4 regions of the Paenibacillus sp. FSL W8-0426 genome follow, and region 2 is predicted to be linked to each of the others. Evidence: predicted binding sites of a transcription regulator. Region 2 holds the regulator's gene; each other region holds the start of a gene.
The links. The regulator Rex, encoded in region 2, represses fermentation and respiration genes when NADH is low (regulators of the CRP and FNR family bind a similar motif). The targets are predictions, from matches to a motif close to TTGTGAAATATTTCACAA.
Positions count from the first base shown of each region.

Region 1: the regulator Rex is predicted to act here: its motif matches at 2,170-2,187, upstream of nirB (nitrite reductase large subunit NirB).
Region 3: the regulator Rex is predicted to act here: its motif matches at 1,596-1,613, upstream of adhE (bifunctional acetaldehyde-CoA/alcohol dehydrogenase).
Region 4: the regulator Rex is predicted to act here: its motif matches at 3,081-3,098, upstream of nadA (quinolinate synthase NadA).

Region 1 is NZ_CP150203.1:4,986,854-4,992,000, forward strand. It holds gene MKY59_RS22655 (M42 family metallopeptidase) at 1-471, shown strand, start outside; gene MKY59_RS22660 (hypothetical protein) at 628-957, shown strand; gene MKY59_RS22665 (hypothetical protein) at 986-1,111, shown strand; gene MKY59_RS22670 (metal-dependent hydrolase) at 1,234-1,944, opposite strand; gene nirB (nitrite reductase large subunit NirB) at 2,276-4,705, shown strand; gene nirD (nitrite reductase small subunit NirD) at 4,779-5,105, shown strand.
Region 2 is NZ_CP150203.1:4,332,908-4,338,054, forward strand. It holds gene MKY59_RS19195 (hypothetical protein) at 1-38, opposite strand, end outside; gene MKY59_RS19200 (DUF5590 domain-containing protein) at 332-868, opposite strand; gene MKY59_RS19205 (amidohydrolase) at 912-2,216, opposite strand; gene MKY59_RS19210 (redox-sensing transcriptional repressor Rex) at 2,203-2,910, opposite strand; gene dinG (ATP-dependent DNA helicase DinG) at 3,077-5,147, opposite strand, start outside.
Region 3 is NZ_CP150203.1:4,506,579-4,511,725, reverse strand. It holds gene MKY59_RS20105 (hypothetical protein) at 1-499, shown strand, start outside; gene MKY59_RS20100 (Crp/Fnr family transcriptional regulator) at 561-1,277, opposite strand; gene adhE (bifunctional acetaldehyde-CoA/alcohol dehydrogenase) at 1,692-4,304, shown strand; gene pflB (formate C-acetyltransferase) at 4,947-5,147, shown strand, end outside.
Region 4 is NZ_CP150203.1:61,563-66,709, reverse strand. It holds gene nadC (carboxylating nicotinate-nucleotide diphosphorylase) at 1-401, opposite strand, end outside; gene nadB (L-aspartate oxidase) at 398-2,035, opposite strand; gene nadA (quinolinate synthase NadA) at 2,071-3,009, opposite strand; gene ftsH (ATP-dependent zinc metalloprotease FtsH) at 3,310-5,147, opposite strand, start outside.

The DNA.
Region 1 (5,147 bases), 650 kb from region 2:
AACACGCTCTACAGCGGCGCAACCGTTCAGGAAGAACTGGGTCTACGCGGTGCTCGTACGGCAGCGAGCCTCATTCAGCCTGACATTTTCTTTGCACTCGATTGCAGTGCAGCCAATGACATGACCGGCGACAAACAATCGTTCGGACATATCGGCCAAGGCGCCCTGCTGCGAATCTTCGACCCGACCATGTTCACCCACCGCGGCATTGTGGAATACGTGCAGGATACGGCTTCCACGAATCAGATCAAAATGCAGTATTTCATCTCTCCGGGCGGCACGGACGCCGGACAGGTTCATCTGAGCGGCATCGGAGTGCCTTCTACGGTCATCGGCATTTGCGCGCGCTACATCCATACGTCTTCTTCCATTATCCATACGGATGATTACGATGCGGCGAAAGAGCTGCTCGTGAAGCTGGTCAAAGGTCTGGACCGGACCACGCTGAATACCATTATTGATAACGCCTGAGCGATCGTAATAACAGATTGGGGCTGTCCCGTAGGTCATGAAAATGACGAGGGTCAGCCCCTATTTCTTTTCAGGTCGAGAACCTTTCATCCGAAGATTTCATAAGATAGAATACATAAGCAAGTTCCAAACCGAGAAAACAGCAGGTGATCCGTGATGGCAACCGGAAGGAAAGGGAAAACAACCAGATCATCCAATAAAAATTCAAATAAAACGAACGTAGCCAACGATCTGCTGAACGGAAGCCTTTCAAGCAAAAAACTGGCTTTCATCGTCGCGGCTTTGCTTGTTAGCGGCAAATTAAGAGTTGACGCCGTTACGCTATTCCGGGGAGCAACCTTGCTGGTTACCTTGACGGGACGATATAAAACGTTGAAGGATTTTCAACCGAGCAATGCGGATCAATTGAAGGATTTTCTGGATCAGAATGGAGATATGACCATCAATGACATCATTCAGGTTTTCCAGCAGCGAATGAATTCCTGATGCAGGATGCGGAAGGTGAGGGATTGTTGTGGAATCATCCGCTTTCGATGGCGTCGGCTTTGCCGAATTGCTGATTGCTTTCATTCTTATTATGCTGTTCGTGTTCGGATCAACGGACATCGAAACTCTGTCCGGTGCACCCACCAGCGGCTAAACCATTCAACATGCGAAGCGGATTTGCTCTATGGCTGCGCATAGTTAAAAAAACGCCAGTCCCGCATCATCGGAACTGGCATTTTTGGTTCGAACGTCATTTGCGGTTGCCTGGCCGGCCATTCATAAAAACATCGGCGAAAAGGCGATCCAGGCCAAAATCAGCGTCAACACGATACATACGTTTTCAACCACGGCCCCATGCCTTGATCCGGTGCTCATCAAGTTGGCGCGGATCCGCCACTTCAATGGCGGCAACGGCTTGATGCCGCGATTCGTCAGCGAATCGGCAAGAAGATGCATGGCATAAGCCGAACCTCCGGCCAGCCAGATGGCATCCCCCTGCTGCTGCTGGGTTGTCGCATACAACAGCCCCGTCCATACGGCGGTTCCATACAGCGTATGCGTAAGTCCCCGATGCGTGAGCGTGGTGCAGAGCATGAGCAAGCTTCCCCCGATCAAGTTCCAGGGTGCAAGCGAATGGCCATAAAACACAAGGCCAAGCCCGATCGCAAACATCAACACCTTGCGCAGCGACCTGGACGGCAAAAAAGAAACGAGCGCGATCAGCGCGGCAAGCAGCAAATTCCACGGTTTGGCCGGAACGACAAAATAAACGAACACGGCCGCAGGAAGCAGAATCGTTTGAAGCAGCCGAAGCAAGCCGTTTGGCAGCGCCTTGGACACCAGCAAGGAATTCGGTTCGTCGATGTCCGGCAGCAGCGAACCGATTAACGCCGCGGCAACGGCAGGAACGGTTACAGGCACGCCCGCAAATTGAAGGACAGAAAGAGAAACGCCTGTCCCGATAATGAGGTGGGATCTTCCCATCATGATGCCATAACATCCTTTCACAGAAATAGGGGACAGGGACGGTCCGCCTTTTATCATACAATGAAAGCGAAATAAGAACAATAGTTCGCATTTATCATTTGCCTTGATCCTCCATTTTGTGGTAGTAGCGCGTATATCCCATTCATACATGAAAAACACAAATAATAAATTTTCGTTTTCGTGAGCCCCGTCACACTTTTAAATTAGTGATCGTTTTATCGTTATTAGTGAAAAATATCACATAATATGTCGGCTATGTCATGTATGATTCAAATATGGACCACTAAAATTCGTGGTAACGCACAGTGTACATCCAAGGAGGCATATACACATGAACGGGAATAGAGAAAAGTTAGTTATTATCGGAAACGGCATGGCAGGAATCAGCACGGTGGAGCAAATTCTGAAACTCAGCTCCCGCTTTGACATTACCGTCATTGGAACAGAACCTTATCCCAACTACAATCGCATCATGCTTTCTTATGTGCTGGAAGGCAGCAAAACGATCGACGACATCGTGCTGAACGATCTGCACTGGTATGAGGACTACGGCATTACCCTGCATACAGGCACAACCGCTACACGCATTGACGCGGAAACACGCGAAGTCGTAACCGACGCGGGCACAACAATTCCTTATGACAAAGTGATCATCGCCACAGGCTCCAGTTCGTTTATCCTTCCGGTTCCGGGACATGACAAACAGGGCGTCGTCGGTTTCCGGGACATCGCGGATTGCAACGAAATGCTCGAAGCGGCCAAGCAATACAAAAAAGCGGCGGTCATCGGCGGCGGACTCCTCGGCCTCGAAGCGGCTAAAGGTCTCGTACAGCTCGGCATGGACGTTAGCGTGGTGCACTTGATGCAGGACTTGATGGAACGTCAGCTTGATCCGCAAGCCGCAGCCATGCTGAAGGCGGAACTGGAGCGACAAGGCATCAAATTCAAAATGGGCGCGGAAACGAAGGAGTTGATCGGCGGCGAGCGCGTGCAGGGCCTTCGATTCGCCGACGATTCGGTGCTGGATGCGGATTTCGTCGTGATGGCGGTCGGCATCAAGCCAAACACAAGCGTGGCCCGCGAGAGCGGCATCGAAGTGAACCGCGGGATCGTGGTCAACGATTATTTGCAAACCTCGATGGAAAACGTCTATTCTGTCGGCGAGTGTACCGAGCATCGCGGCACCTGTTACGGCCTCGTTGCCCCATTGTTCGAACAGGGCATGGTTCTGGCGAAACATATTTGCGGCGTGGAAACGGCTCCGTATGAAGGCTCGGTGGTATCCACGAAACTGAAAATATCGGGCGTCGACGTGTTCTCGACAGGCGAATTCCTGGACAGTCCCGAACATACGATCATTTCGCACAAAGACGACTGGAAACGCACGTACAAAAAAATATTGCTGCGCGACAACATCATGGTCGGGGCCGTGCTGTTCGGGGACATCACCGATTCAGCCGAGCTGCAAAAATTAATCAAACAACAGGCGGTAATGACCGATGACCTGTACGCTGCACTCATGGGTACCGGCTGCGGCGGCCACAAAAAGGCTACCTCCGTGGAAACGATGCCTGAAGACGAGATCGTTTGCGGCTGTAACGGCGTTACCAAAGGGGCCATCGTGGATGCCATTACCAATCAAGGGCTGAGCAGCGTGGACGAGATCAAAGCCTGCACGGGTGCAACCCGTTCTTGCGGCGGCTGTAAACCGGTCGTGGAACAGATTTTGCAATATGTACTTGGAGACGGCTTCACAAGCGGAGCCAAACAAGGCATCTGCAGCTGTACCTCATTAAGCCGGGACGAAATCGTGGCCGAAATCCGGGAAAAAGGACTGCAAACAAGCAAAGAAGTCATGAACGTGCTTGGTTGGACCCAGCCTGAGGGATGCTCGAAATGCCGTCCAGCCATCAACTATTACCTGGGCATGATTTACCCTGACACGCATGAGGACGAGAAAGAATCTCGTTTCGTGAACGAACGCATGAACGCCAACATTCAAAAAGACGGTACGTATACCGTTGTACCGCGCATGTATGGCGGGGTAACTACGCCGGAGGAACTGAAACGCATTGCCGACATTTCGGTGAAATACGACGTCAAAGCCGTGAAAGTAACGGGCGGGCAGCGACTCGACCTGATCGGGGTTAAGAAAGAAGACCTGCCACAAGTATGGGCCGAACTGGATATGCCTTCAGGTTACGCGTACGCCAAATCGCTGCGCACGGTCAAAACATGTGTTGGATCGCAATTCTGCCGCTTCGGTACGCAGGATTCGATGGCCATGGGCGCGCTGCTGGAGCGCAAGTTCGAACGCCTTGATCTGCCTGCCAAATTCAAGATGGCCGTGAACGGCTGCCCGCGGAACTGCGCGGAATCGTGCACGAAGGATATCGGGATCGTGGGCAACGATGGCGGCTGGGAGCTGTTCATCGGCGGCAATGGCGGCATCAAAGCCCGCTTGGCCGACTCGCTCTGCAAAGTGAAAACCGACGAGGAGCTGATCGAGCTGTGCGGTGCGATCATCCAATATTACCGCGAAACAGGCAATTATCTGGAGCGGACGTCGGAGTGGGTAGAGCGCATCGGACTAGAGCAGATCCGGTCGGTCGTGGTAGACAATATCGAGGAACGCAAAGCATTGATGGCCCGAATCGAGTTCGCCTTACAGCAAGTCGAGGACCCTTGGAAAAAAGCATTGCGGAACGAACAAGGACAAAGCAAGCTCTTTCAAGGCATCGAGGTGGCAGCTCGTCCATAAACCCAGGCACCTTCCGCCCCGGCCTCGGTCGGGGTTTTCATAGATGATCATTACAGACAAAGGAGAGATTCATATGACGACCAAGCAAACGGGAACGTATTTCGCAGCGGGAGAGATTGAGGAATTTCTGCCGCGCATCGGAAGAGTGGTTGATATTGAGGGCCATGAGCTGGCCGTTTTCCGTGCTTCCGACGGGACTGTATTCGCTGTGGACAACAGCAATCCTCACCCTAAAGGCGGACCGCTGGCGGAAGGCATCGTGTCAGGACATTATTTGTACGACCCGCTCTACGATTGGAAAATCGACCTCAGCACAGGCTTGGTGCAAGCTCCCGATGAGGGTCAAGTCCGCATGTATCCGGTAAAAATCGAGGATGGCAGAGTCTGGATCTCCATATAACTCGCCAGCGCCGCCACTTCTGTATCGCACACCTTTTATTTG
Region 2 (5,147 bases):
ACGACAGTTAAAGCAATAGGCAATACTTTTAACTTCAAGTGTGCTTCCCCTCCAAAATTAGCCCGCATGAATCCATACAGGGCGTTGTATAGTCATCTGCGGAAATGCTGCAAGCCGACAAGCACGTGCATCTTGCTAAAATTCCAGCATTTCCGTCATTCGAATTTGCACAACAAGTACATATCTGAGTATATCACATCGTATATACGATTTCGAAGGCGATTATTTGAAGAATTTATTAATTTTAACTACTTAAATCCAAAATTTTCATCAAAGTACGGCAAACAACCGATCAGCAACATTCGCTGTCGGTTGTTTGGTCGTAAGCATGTCAGCTGTTCGGAATCGTATATACCAGATCCACTTGCTCCCCATTGCTAAAACGATAGAAACGATAATAACTGTGTGTATCATCATGATAATAAACTTGCCATACATAAATGCCGTTCACGACGCCAGGCAGGATTCGCTTGATTTCGCCATTCGGGACTTCGGAAGCGAATCTTTGGCGAATTTGAGCTTCGGACATTCCGTTCTGCAGCAGCTCGCTATGCACTGCCCCCGCCCCGGACAACGGTTTCCCCGTCTCGTCGAACTTGACCCACACAATGACGTCCTGGTTATCCTTATTGGTGCCGCTCAGCGTCCAATAGATGCTGTCTTCGCCCTCTTTCTGTCCCCATACGAATTTTTGAAAATTATCGTAGGACGTCAGCTCCAGCTGCTGCTGGGCGGCCTGCAGGGCGAGCGCCTCCTGATTGCGCTGGTCCTTGGTCACATAGACGTAATAGCGCTGCAATACAATCAACGCCACGATCAGGATCAGCAGCGATATCCATATCCACTTTTTCTTTTTCTTTTTCTTCAAAAGCCGAACTCCCTTTCCCTGATGAGGCTGCGCCCATGAGAAATTAACGGGCGAGCAGGCCCTCAAACGCCGATTGAGCTTCACGCAAAATGCGTTCCTCGTCCATCGTCAGGCACTCGCCATGTTTCACCACTTGTTTGCCATCTACCCACACATGCTCCACGTCTTTGGCCGACGCCGAATAAATGGCATGGGAAATCAGATCGGTATGCGGGTACAGATGAGGCTGGTCTATGTTGACCCCGATGAAATCCGCCTTCATTCCCGTTTCAAGCAAGCCGGTATTGTCGAGGAAAATCGAGCGTGCTCCGTATGCCGTTCCAAGCAGAAGCGCTTCGCCGGCCGGAACCGCAGTCGGATCACCGGACACGCCTTTATGAATCAATGCCGCCAGACGCATCTCTTCAAACATGTCCAAATTGTTATTGCTCGCCGGTCCGTCTGTTCCCAAAGAAACGGTCACGCCCGCTTTCAGCAGCTCAGGAACTCGCGCAATGCCGGAAGCCAGCTTCAGATTGCTGCCCGGATTATGAGATACTGCAACGTTATGGCGAGCCAAAATCTCGATTTCCTCATCGTTTAAATGCACGGCATGAGCCACGAGGGAAGGCCGCGAGAAAAAGCCAAGCTTCTCCAAGTGCGCTACAGGACGCAGACCGTAATCGGTCACGTTCTGTTCCACTTCGCGCAGCGTTTCGGACATATGGGTATGAAGCGGCAAATTCAGATCATGGGCAACCTGCACAAACTTTTCTATGTAATCCGGAGGGCACGTATAAGGCGCATGCGGAGACATTACGGCAGTAATCCGTCCATTTGCCTTCCCGTTCCAGTCGCGGGCAAACGCAGCCGCTTCGCCGAGCTTGTGCTTCTGTTCCTCTTCGGAGCAAAGACCGATGACGCCGCGAGCGAGCGCTGCACGAATGCCGGATTGCTCCACGACTTTGGCAACCTGATCCATGTGATCATACATGTCCAGAAAAGCCGTCGTTCCTCCTTTGAGCATCTCAAGCACCGACAAGGACGCCCCCCAATAAACGTCCTCAGACGTCATTTTCGCCTCCATCGGCCACATTTTCTCCTGCAGCCATACCTGCAGCGCCAGATCATCCCCGTGGCCTCTCAGCAGCGACATGGCGGCATGTCCGTGCGTATTGATCAAACCTGGCAGAAAGAGCAATCCTTTTCCGTCCACTTTCGGCAGGCTTTCATCTTCTGCCGGCAAGGATTCGCCGATATACTGAATTTTGTCGTCTTCCACCACCATGTATCCTTGAACCACGTTCCATTCCAAACCTTTGTTTACGGCGAATTTGCCGTTGTGTATAACCCATTTATTTGTCGTCATCCTGCTCGTCGTCCTTTCCATTTTCCAAATAATACGCAAGGCTTAGCAAATCCGTCGTAAAGTCCGCATTATGAATACGAACATGCGGCGGGGTTTTCAAGATGGTTGGCGCAAAATTCAGGATGGCTTCGATCCCGGATTCGATCAACCGGTCGGCCACATTCTGCGCTTCGGTATCGGGGACGGTGATGATGCCGATGCGAATATTAAGGTTTCTGACCGATTCCGTCAGCTCATTCATCGCTTGCACTTTCAAGCTGTTGATTTGGGTGCCGATCTTGGGTTCATATGCATCGAACACAGCCACGATTTTCATGTTGTCCTTTAAGTAAGCATTATAGTTGGACAAGGCATGACCCAGGTTACCGGCTCCTACCAACGCAACATTGATTTGCTGGTCGATCTTCAGGATATGGCGGATTTTCTCAATGAGATACGATACGTCATACCCGATGCCCTTGCGGCCAAAATCGCCGAAATAGGCCAAATCCTTGCGGATCTGGGCCGGATTGAGGTCCAGGCGCTGTCCCAGCTCCTGCGAAGAAACCGTCGTTACCTCACGTTGGTGCAATTCACTCAAATAACGCAGATATACCGGCAACCGCCTCACGACGGCTTCCGAAATTTTATCTGATTTCATGTTTTTTTTGCTCCTCCTTGCCAAAGCGCGATAAATAGATGAAAAGGGAGGCATCCCGCCGTGTACTCTAATTCGAATCATTTTAGAGGAAGGATGCCGCCTTATATTTGATGTACTTCTTTAACGTATCAACCCGCAGCCATGTAATCTCAACAAGTGTACCGCCTTTTGCAGGCGTTTCGCAACATTGCCGAAAAATGTTCTGTCGTTTCTACCTGAATTAGGTTTGTTCAACGTCTTGTTCGAGCCATTCGCTGATGCGCGGAACCATTTGCTCGGTCAGCATGTGTTCCATTTTTGGCCCAGGCAAGGAATATAAAAAGTATTTTCCGTAATATGATTCGATCACCCGCGTATCGTATACGATAACAACGCCGCGATCCTTGGCTGTGCGAACCAGCCTTCCGAATCCTTGCTTGAAACGAATGACCGCCTGAGGCACAGACAGCTTCATGAACGGGTTTTTTTTCTGCTGCTGCAATAATTCACTTTTGGCTTCCAGGAGCGGATGATTCGGCGGCTGGAACGGTAACCTGACAATAGCCAGACATGTCAATGCATCCCCAGGTATGTCCACGCCTTCCCAAAAACTGCTCGTCCCGAGAAGCACCGTCGCTTTGGCGTCTTGGAACCTGCGGGTGAGCTTGGACCGGCTGCCGCTGTCCACGCCCTGACCGAGCAAGGAGATTTCGTTTCCGGACAATGCTTCCTTAAGCGGGTCATACACTTGGCGCAGCATGCGGTAAGACGTAAACAGCACCATCATGCGCCCGCGCGTAGCGATGGCCGTCTCGGCCAACGATCGTACCAGCATGTCCACGAAATGCGCGTCCCCGATCGACCCTTTCACGCTCGGGAAATCGCGCGGTATCACCAGCAGCGCCTGATCGCGGTAGCGGAACGGAGACGGCAGCATCGCCGTGAGCAAACGATCATGCTCCGCGGCTTCCTGCAGGCCAAGCTGGTCAATCATGAATTGAAACGACTTATCCACGGACAGTGTGGCAGACGTAAGCACGACGCTTCTTTTTTTATCGAAAAACATTTCCTTCAGCTGCGCGCTCACGTCCACGGGAACGGCATACAATTGCAGCGATTTGCTGCGGAACTGGCCGCTTGCTTCCATCCAATACACCGTGGCAGCATCGTCCATTCGCATGAAGAAGCGCAGGTTTTCGCGCAGCGTGGAAAGGTCTTTGAACAAGCCCGTAATGTCCGTGATCAAGCTGTCCGACTGATAGTCGTCCTGATCCTCTTTCAGCTCGAGCATCAGCTTGTCTCCCTTGCGAATGAGATCGCCAAGCGTGACGTAAAGCTGATTCTCCTCGTTCTGCAATTCCTCCCACTTGGCCGGCTTCTGCGTGCTCTTCAAACGCAGGGAAAATTGTCCCGTCTCTCCCGGAGAAGCGTCGGTCCGTTCCGGCAGCAGGTTAAACAGCGCCTCGCTGAGCCGATCCCATATTTCTTTGGCTTCCAGCGCAATCGGGAACATCTGGTCAATGGCCGATCCCCATTCGACGGAACGTTCATGTCCCGACAGCTGAGAACGCAGCAGCGGAAGCTGTCCGTTGCGGCTGTCTTTGAACAAACGCGTTAACGTATGCACCAATGTGAAATATTTCATATGAAGTCCAAGATGTTTTCCTGCTACATCTTCCAAGTGATGGGCCTCGTCGATGACAAGGCTCTCGTAGGACGGCAGCAGCTGATGGCTGGCCTTTACGTCGGTAAACAGCTTCGAATGGTTCGTGATGACGATGTCCGATAAGCCTGCTTCATGCTTGGCCCGGTGATAATAACATTTGCGGAACCAAGGACAGGAGCGCCCCAGACAGGATTCCGATTCGCTCTGCACCGTCTCCCAGAAGTCCCCGCCGCGGCCGCTGAGATTCAGTTCCTCGTCGTCCCCGGTCTCGGTCTGGGTAAGCCAGACGATCATCTGCGCCGCGGTAAAATAATCTTCCTTCGGCGTCGAAAATTCGCGGCCGTTAATCTTGTGCTCGAATTTGCGCAGGCACAGGTAGTGTCCTCGTCCTTTAAATACCGCAGCTTTAAAAGGAAAAGGCACAACTTGGGTCAAAAGAGGAATATCCCGCTCCCGCAGCTGTTCCTGCAGGTTGATCGTATGCGTGCTGACCATTACCTTTTGTTCCTGCTTCACGCTCTCATAGATGGCTGGCAGCAGGTAACCGAGCGATTTCCCCGTGCCCGTTCCGGCTTCGATGAGCAGGTGTTTATCCTCGCTCAGGGCTTGCCGGACGCTGCTGAACATCTGGGTCTGCGCCTCGCGT
Region 3 (5,147 bases), 170 kb from region 2:
AGCGCTTTTGAACAGCGGACTTGTCGATTTCACGGCGGACGGCAAACGAATCCAATCGGTTGGAGAAGTATCGCTGGATGCCTCGCTGAGCTGGGCCGTAAAACTGAATGGAGAGGACGTCGACCCCGAGCATTGGGATATGGAGCTGCATGCCAAGGACGAAGTGGTCATCTATGTCAAAGCCGCCGACAGCTCTAATGAGGGGGTTGCTTATCAGACAACCCTGCTCAAGGTGAGCGGCGGTAACATTCTGCCATCGCTCAATCGGCAGTATGCAGGCGTATACGTGCCGGAATGCACGGTGCGCGATGTGTTGAAATCCAGCGGCGTGGTCCGATTGTCGGAAAACAACAAATACGTCTTGTCCGTGGAAAACGTTAGCCCGCGCATGAATCAACGCTGGGTGATTATGGTCAATGACAAAGAATTGATGGACAACGGCCTGGACATGAAATTGAATCCGCGTGATGCGGTTAAACTGGAATTGACGGCATCCTGATGGACAAGCCGTGCAGATAGAAGCCCAATCCTCCTAGCGGGAGGATTGGGCTTTTTGGGGGTTAGATCCGGCAAATTTCCCGTGGGCACAATTCGCAATGGCAGATGCCTTGCAGCATTTGCAGATCCTTGATGACGATCATGCCGTTCTCATATTCGATGGCGTCTTTTTTGCGCAGGTCGCTAAGCATGCGGTTCACGCTCTCGCGAGTGGCACCGATCATGTTGGACAGGTCGGTGTGGGTAATTTTTTTATGAATGATGACATGTTCGCCGTGAGGCTCCCCGTACGAATTGGACAAACGGATTAACGTGGAGCATAGGGCACCCGGTTTACCATACAACATGAGGTCACGGAATTTGGTTTGGGTCAACCGGTGATGGATACCCATCCATTTCATGAAATCAATCGCAAAATCGCAATGCTGGCAGATCAGCATTTCCAGGTCTTTGTGCTCCAGGACGCCGATCTCGCTGTCCTCCAGCACTTCGGCCGAGAAGGAATGACGGGAACCAAAGAACGGGTCGGCCTGGCCGATCATGTCCCCGGCTTGGTACATATACATGATAAGCTCTTTGCCTTCATCCGTAGATTTGGTGATCTGGGCGCGTCCCCGTTTCAGATAATACAATTTGTCGGAGACATCGCCTTCCCAGTACAGGTGGGTACCTTCGGGATAGGTGCGTTCTTTCATCGTTACGAGCAGATGGTTGAAGTTCACTTCCGAGAAACAGCTTGTATTTCCGCGCTCTTCCAGTACACTCAATGGTTCTCTCATAAGTCTATCTCCCCTTTGTATCCGCCGGCGTTCTTTCATGTAGGTGAATGAGCTGCCGTGGTTCGCCGCAAGCCGCCGTCCTGATCAGGTGAATCCGGCCGGTGAGGGACGGTACAAATTGCGGTGGTTCAATTTTTAAGTTCAGTATATACCTAATGCAGGGGCTGGGAAGGAGGCAAAAATGGCAATATTTCAAACATTGTGATTAAATTCACTTTTCTAAGGAAAGGATGATGATGACAGAATATCATTTTAAATATGAAGAGCTGTAAGGGGAGTGGAACAAAGCTCCAAAACATAAATTAAATTTGTTATACTTTGTGAAAAAAATCACATACCGACCGAATTCGCCATGGTACGATGTGATCGTAAGCAGAGAGACAAACAATACGAACCTTTAGGAGGATGAGGGAGATGGCTGTAAAGAACGAAGTCGCCCCAGTAAAAGAACCGACAGCAGGCCAGTATATCCAAACGTTGATTGACAAAGCAAACAAGGCACACGCAGCGTTCATGTCCATGGATCAGGAGCAGATCGACCGAATCGTGCAGGCGATGGCACTCGCAGGACTCGACAAACACATGATGCTTGCCAAAATGGCCGTCGAAGAAACAGGTCGAGGCGTGTATGAGGATAAAATCACTAAAAACATTTTTGCCACGGAATATATTTATCACAGCATTAAATACGACAAAACGGTAGGCGTGATCGAAGACAACGAATTCGACAGCTTCCAGAAAATTGCCGAACCGGTGGGCATCATTATGGGGATCACACCGGTTACGAATCCAACGTCCACCACGATGTTCAAAGCGCTGATCTCCATCAAAACGCGCAACCCGATCATCTTTGGATTCCATCCGTCCGCACAAAACTGCAGCCGTGAAGCTGCCAAAATCCTGCTTGAAGCAGCCGTGAAGCATGGTGCTCCGGCCGATTGCATCCAATGGATCGACGATCCTTCCATGGATCGGACCAATGCCCTGATGAATCACCCTGACGTAGCGCTTATTCTGGCCACAGGCGGATCAGGCATGGTACGGGCCGCATACAGCTGTGGTAAACCGGCACTGGGTGTCGGACCAGGTAACGTTCCTTGCTTCATTGAGAAAAGCGCGGACATCAACCAGGCGGTGACCGACCTGATTCTGTCCAAATCGTTCGACAACGGCATGATCTGCGCATCCGAGCAAGCCGTCATCATCGAAGAAGCGATTTTCGACCAGGTGAAAAAGAAAATGATCGCCAGCGGCTGTTACTTTGTGAACAAAGAAGAGCTGGCAAAGTTGACGCCAGGCGTGATCAATGTCGATAAATGTGCGGTCAATCCGGCGATCGTAGGCCAATCCGCCGTCAAAATCGCCGAACTGTGCGGCATTGACGTTCCGGTAGGCACCAAAATCCTCGTTGCCGAAATCGAAGGCGTAGGCACGAAATACCCGCTGTCGGCCGAAAAACTGAGCCCGGTGCTGGCTTGCTACAAAGTGAAAAACGCAGCCGAAGGCATTGAGCGCGCAGCGGAAGTGGTTGCTTTTGGCGGCATGGGCCACTCCTCGGTGATCCATTCGAACAATGAAGATGTCATCACCAAATTTGCGGATCGTTTGCAAACAGGCCGGATTCTGGTCAACTCGCCATCCACGCATGGGGCGATCGGCGATATTTACAATACGAACATTCCGTCCCTGACGCTGGGCTGCGGCTCGTATGGACGCAACTCGACGTCGTCGAACGTATCTGCCGTCAACTTAATCAACGTGAAAAGGGTGGCTCGCCGTACCGTGAATATGCAATGGTTCAAAGTGCCGAACAAAGTCTATTTCGAAAAAGGCGCAACGCAATATCTCGCCAAAATGCCGGACATCACCCGCGTTGCCATCATTACGGACCCTGTGATGGTGAAGCTTGGATATGTGGAAAAAGTAGAGCATTACCTGCGTCAGCGCCAGACTCCGGTTGCGATCGAAGTGTTCTCCGAAGTCGAACCCGATCCATCGACAACGACGGTTAATCGCGGAACCGAGATGATGAATCGCTTCCAGCCGGACTGCATCATCGCCCTCGGCGGCGGTTCGCCGATGGATGCCGCGAAAGCGATGTGGCTGTTCTACGAATACCCGGATACCGACTTCAACAACCTGAAGCAAAAATTTATGGACATCCGCAAACGGATCTATAAATATCCGCGGTTGGGCATCAAAGCGAAATTCGTAGCCATTCCGACGACATCCGGTACAGGATCGGAGGTTACCTCGTTCGCGGTCATTACGGACAAAGAGAAAGGCAATACGAAATATCCGCTGGCTGATTACGAATTGACGCCTGACGTGGCTATCGTGGATCCGGAGTTTGTGTACAGCTTGCCGAGAACCGCAGTGGCGGATACGGGCATGGACGTTCTGACCCACGCGATCGAAGCTTATGTGTCGGTCATGGCGAACGATTATACGGACGGTTTGGCGATCAAAGCGATCCAACTGGTGTTCCAATACCTGGAGCAATCGGCTTTGCAAGGCGACAAACTCGCCCGCGAAAAAATGCATAATGCATCGACGATCGCAGGTATGGCTTTCGCGAATGCGTTCTTGGGCATCAACCACAGCCTTGCGCATAAATGGGGCGGTCAGTACCACACCGCGCATGGACGCACCAATGCAATCCTGATGCCGCACGTCATTCGCTACAATGCGAAAAAACCGAGCAAATTCGCTTCGTTCCCGAAATATTCGCACTTCGTTGCCGATGAGCGTTATGCCGAGATTGCCCGCATCCTCGGGCTGCCGGCACGCACGACTGAAGAAGGCGTCAACAGCCTGATCAACGCCATCCGCAAGCTGAACAAAACGCTGGGCATCGAGGAATCGTTCCAGGAGCTCGGATTCGATCCGAAAGATTTCGAATCACGCGTAGACTATCTGGCCGACCGTGCATTCGAGGACCAATGTACAACGGCCAATCCGAAGATGCCGCTGGTTACCGAACTAGCCGATGTATACCGCAACGCCTTCTATGGACGGTTTGAATAAACAATAGTGCAGCATAGCAAACCATTCGTTTGAGGTTAAGGCAATAGGATCAGGGTTCCCCGAAATGGGGAGCCCCGATTGCCGTCTTTCTGTTCAACGGAACCCTTGCGGTATCTGTTGAATTCAACAATTCACACGACAACGGAGGGACAGAAATAACCTGAAGAAGCGAAGCGTTCGCCTTTATCCCGGGAGTGTATCCTTTGAAAAATGGATCAAAAAAACTCGGGGGATAACAGTGATCGGAAGGTAGTTCTGTCATCGGAGTGGGCAAGTGTAAATGTAAATGTTCTTTGTTCAGTTGATAAAATTCAATCGGGAGATATGGAGTGGATTGCGATCGGAAGTTGTTCTACTCTCGCAGTGGCTAATGTGAATTAATGTAATTCACTATGATTCAGCAATGGTGGAGTGAAGAAGCTCACTGACTTTGTGATAAAAATCACAGAGTGTGAAACAACGTAAACGTATAATGAAAACAGAAAGAAAACAATTAATTCCGCGGTTCCGGGTTCCTATAAGAGAGAGTATCGATCCGGCATATGTGAAAATCTTCACATTATATCGCGGTTCTGGACACGGATGCGACGTGCGAGACAACCTGTCCCGTGTCCGGAAATCCAAATTACGGAGGGATTAACGATGTCGGTGATTGAAAAAGATGTCAAAGTGCAAGCAGGCTGGAGAAACTTTGTCAAAGGTACTTGGAACAGATCCGTAGACGTAAACGATTTTCTGGTGCGCAACCTGACGCCGTATTACGGGGACGAAGAGTTCCTTGCAGGCGCAACCCAAAATACGAAGGACCTGTGGGAAATCGTTTCCGATTTGACGAAAAAGGAA
Region 4 (5,147 bases), 2.6 Mb from region 2:
GTATCCACCAATCGGGTTGGCAGCCCTTCCAATGCGTCCACATACATACGCGTGCGGGTCGCAATGCCGGACATGCGTTGGAGCAGATTCAAGGCAAGTCGCTCTCCCGTCAGCAGACGATGCGTACTGCCCTCAACCTCGGCTAAAATCGTTCCACGTGTAACACGATCGCCATCTTTCACTTTAGCGGCAAAAGAAAGCGTTCGGTCCACCTCGCGGAAAACAAGCTCGGCTACATGGATTCCGGCAACGATACCATCGTCCTTGGCATGGATCACCGCTTTGGATTGATGACCTTCCGGGATCGTTACAGTTGTCGTTACATCACCCGAACCGACATCTTCGCGAAGCCAGCCCTTAATCGATTCAATCAGTGCTTCATTATATCCATCGAGTATCATGACATCAATTCCTCCACGATCGCTTGTTCCCGCTGCTGCAGGCTGTGTCTCTGCCAAACCGCGTCATTACGTTCGGGGTAATCCTCACGATAATGAGCTCCCCGGCTCTCCTGCCGGTGCAAGGCTCCGCTTGTCACCAGCCAGGCACATGTCAGCAGGTTTGCATATTCCATTTCCTCAACTTGCTCAAGCTCCTGTTCAAAAAAGGCCATCTCCTGCTTCAACTTCTCGGAGGCTTCGCGCAATCCGTTCAGGTTACGCCGCAATCCGACTTGTCTTACCATTAGCTTCTGTAACCGTAGACGCCGCTCGGAAACAGGTTTTTGATCTAACGTTAACCGGTTGACTCTTGGATCAGGGTTCCCGATGAAACTTGTTTTCGAATGGTTTTCCTCCTGTGCAGTTAACGGAGGCAGCTGAGAAATCCGTTCGACGATGCGGCTTCCGAACACGATCGCTTCGGACAATGAATTGCTGGCCAGACGGTTTGCACCATGCACGCCTGTGGACGAGACTTCCCCGCAAGCGAACAATCTTGAAATGCTGCTCTCCCCGTTCATATCCGTCTTCACGCCACCCATCATGTAATGGGCCGCAGGAGCGACGGGTATCCAATCGGATGTCAAATCAAGTCCGTAACGCATGCAGGTTTCATAAATGGTTGGAAAACGGTGTTTGACCATCTCTGCCGATTCATGCGTAATGTCCAGATAAACAAACGTGCTGTTCGTAGCTTCCATCTCGCTAATGATCGCCCTTGCTACGATATCACGCGGTGCAAGCTCCAGCTGCGCATGATACCGCGCCATGAACCGTTCGCCCTTCACGTTGCGCAGATACGCGCCCTCGCCGCGAACCGCTTCGGAGATCAGGAATCTCGGGGCACCGGGATAACAGAGCGAGGTTGGATGAAACTGAATGAACTCCATATCACGAACGATGGCGCCAGCACGATACGCCATAGCTACCCCGTCGGCTGTCGCTACTTCCGGGTTCGTTGTGTATCTATACAGCTGCCCCGCTCCGCCTGAGCAGAGCACCGTCGCTTTTGCCTTCACAAACACTCTTGTTCCATCAGGCTTTTGCACAAGCACGCCTCTACACTCGCCATCCCCGGTTATCAAGTCGATGACGAAGTGTTCATCCCAAACGTCGATGCCGGGATGCTCGCTCACTTCAACGGCCAGCGCACGCACAATTTCGTAGCCTGTCGCATCTCCGTTTGCATGCAGTATGCGGCGGTGGCTATGCGCGCCCTCCTGTGTCAGTGCCAGCTCGCCGTCCTCGAGATCGAACGAGGTGCCCAGGCGGATCAGTTCCTTGACTCCGTCGGGCCCTTCATTTACCAAAGCTTCCACCGCTTCAGGACGACAAAGCCCGGCCCCGGCCACCATCGTGTCCTGCAGATGGTATGCCGGCGAATCGTCCTCAGCAATCACCGCGGCGATGCCTCCCTGAGCATAACGGGTATTGCTTTCGAGCAACGATTTCTTCGTAATCATGAGTACGCGGTTCTGCGCGCTCGCCTTGATGGCCGTAAACAAACCTGCGATGCCCGATCCAATCACCAGCACATCCGTTTCATGCACCGGCAGCAGGGATATATCAAAATCTACTACATATTGCGGTATCATGTTATTCACCTGTCTTGGAGCAAGAGTAGCGCACGCTACTTCACGAGTAACATGCGCTCTAGCGATTCTCTGGCTTTATCGGCAACGGCCGGCGGTACGTAAATTTGCGGTTTCATCGTTTCCAGGCATTTCACCAGTTTCTTCAGGTTGTTGACCTTCATGTTTGGACATACGAGGAATTTGGTCGCGAAATGAAATTGTTTATCCGGGCTGTCCAAACGAAGCTGGTAGCCTGTTCCGTCTTCGGTTCCTACGATGAATTCTTTGGCCGTAGAATTTTTGCAATATTCCAGAATGGCCGTTGTGCTGCCTACGAAATCCCCCATGGCCACTACTTCCGGGCGGCATTCCGGATGCACGACAAATTCGGCGTTCGGATACTTGGCTTTCATCTCCACAACATCTTTTACAGTCAGCATGTCATGTGTGTTGCAGTAACCTTCCCAAATAATCATTTTCTTGTCCGTGTGCTGCTGCACATAATGGCCCAGATTTTTGTCCGGCACCCAGATGATTTCGTCAGAATCGACAGATTGAATGACTCTGACCGCATTGGCTGATGTACAGCAAATATCGGTTTCTGCCTTGATTTCGGCGGAAGAGTTGATGTAAGTAACAACCTTGGCATTCGGATGCTGTGCTTTCAGCTTTCGCAATCCGTCCACATTCACCATATCTGCCATCGGGCAGCCGGCACGTTCGTCCGGGATGATAACCGTTTTGTTCGGCGCCAAAATCTTAGCGCTCTCCCCCATGAAGTGTACGCCGCAAAAAACAATGACATCGGCATCCGTCTGCGCTGCCTTCTGGGCAAGCAAGAACGAATCCCCACGAAAATCGGCGACCTCCTGTACCTCGTCACGTTGATAATAATGGGCAAGAATAATGGCGTTACGTTCTTTTTTCAACTGCAGCAGCCGCTCCCGCAGCTCCCGATTCATCTCAGCCTTGCGCTCTAATGCCAGAGCTTCCACCTGCGATCCTCTCCTTTATCAGGACAGCGCATAGCGCTGTGTTGTATAAGGTTGTGTACCGTAATTTTCGCTTGAGAAACGAATCACAAGCGGTTTAACACCTAATGTACACAACGTTCACGAGTCTGTCAATTAATGAAAACGCCACAGAATTGCCACGTATCGGCCCATTTCCTGCCCGGTTCGCGTCCTAGCTCTCCATTTGCGTTATCTTGATCCATTCATGTATTTTTGCAAAAAAAAGAGAGCCGGAAGGCTCTCTTTTTAATCCGCGCTAACAACGAGCGGTTATGATTATGCTTAGGATGTCGGCTTCGAACCACCATCGCTTGGATCGGTGCTATCGCCTTTATCCAGGTTCGGAGCTTCGTTGGGAACATCTCCGGCTGGTGTCTCAGGCACTACATCATCCTTGCCTTGAATACGAACGCGCACATCACCGATATTATCAATGATTGCCTCGCCGCTTTCATTAGGTGTACCTTCATTGCCATTGTCGCTGGCAGCTTTATTGCCCAGGGATCCTGTTTCAATCAATTGCTTGATTTGTTCCATCTCCAGGGTTTCTTCTTCCAGCAACGTTTGTGCAATCAGGTGAACTTCCTTCGAATGTTTCACGAGCAGGTCTTTACATTTCTCATAACATTCCGTGATGAAACGCTGCATCTCCTGATCGATCTCATAAGCGATGGAATCCGAGTAGTTTTGTTCGTGACCGATATCGCGACCAAGGAACACTTGCCCTTGCGAGCTGCCGAATTGCATTGGTCCCAATTTCTCGCTCATACCGTACTCCATTACCATGCTGCGAACAATACCTGTTGCTTGCTGGAAGTCGCTATATGCGCCAGTACCAATCTCGCCGATGAACAATTCCTCTGCTACACGGCCCCCCAGGAGACCCGTAACTTTGTCCAGAAGCTCTTGCTTGGTGACGAGCATGCGATCCTCTTTTGGCAACATGATGACGTATCCACCCGCGCGTCCACGCGGTATAATGGTCACTTTATGTACCATATCGGCATGTTCCAGGAAATAACCTACGATGGTATGACCCGCTTCGTGGTAAGCAACGATGCGTTTCTCGCGATCACTGATGACACGGCTTTTCTTCTCCGTACCCACGATGACACGGTCAATCGCTTCATCTACCTCACGCATCGAAATATCTCTACGATTACGGCGTGCCGCAAGCAATGCCGCTTCGTTCAGGAGATTTTCCAGATCCGCACCGGAGAATCCGGTTGTACGCTTCGCGATCACATCCAGCTTCACATCTTTGGTGAGCGGTTTGTTACGGGAATGTACTTTCAGTACAGCTTCACGGCCTTTAACATCCGGACGATCTACCGTAATTTGACGGTCGAAGCGGCCTGGACGCAGCAACGCCGGGTCGAGAATGTCTGCACGGTTGGTTGCGGCAACGATAATGATGCCTTCGTTCGCCCCGAAACCGTCCATCTCAACGAGCAACTGGTTCAGCGTCTGCTCACGTTCATCGTGACCGCCGCCAAGTCCGGCACCACGTTGACGTCCCACGGCATCAATCTCGTCAATGAAGATGATACATGGTGCGTTTTTCTTTGCATTTTCAAACAAATCGCGTACACGGGAAGCACCGACACCGACGAACATTTCCACGAAATCGGAACCGGAAATGCTGAAGAACGGCACTCCTGCTTCACCCGCTACGGCACGCGCAAGCAAAGTTTTACCCGTACCCGGAGGACCTACAAGCAATACGCCTTTCGGAATCCGTGCGCCGACAGCCGCAAACTTGCGAGGATCCTTGAGGAAGTCAACGACCTCGACAAGCTCCTGCTTCTCTTCGTCCGCACCGGCAACATCTTCGAACGTGACCCGTTTCTTCTCTTCATTGTAGAGACGGGCACGGCTTTTACCAAAGTTCATTACTTTACCGCCGCCGCCTTGAGCCTGATTAAACAGGAAGAAGAACAGGAGGAACATAATGATCAAAGGAATAAAGGAGGTCAGCAATGTCAACCAAATGCTGTCACCTCTCATGGGCTCCTGATTAAACTCGAAATTATTGGTTTCGCTTGCCTTTACAAGCTCCCCAATCGCTTCGTCTGTAGGAGGAATGTACGTCGAGAAATTTTCTGATTTGGCTTCTGCTG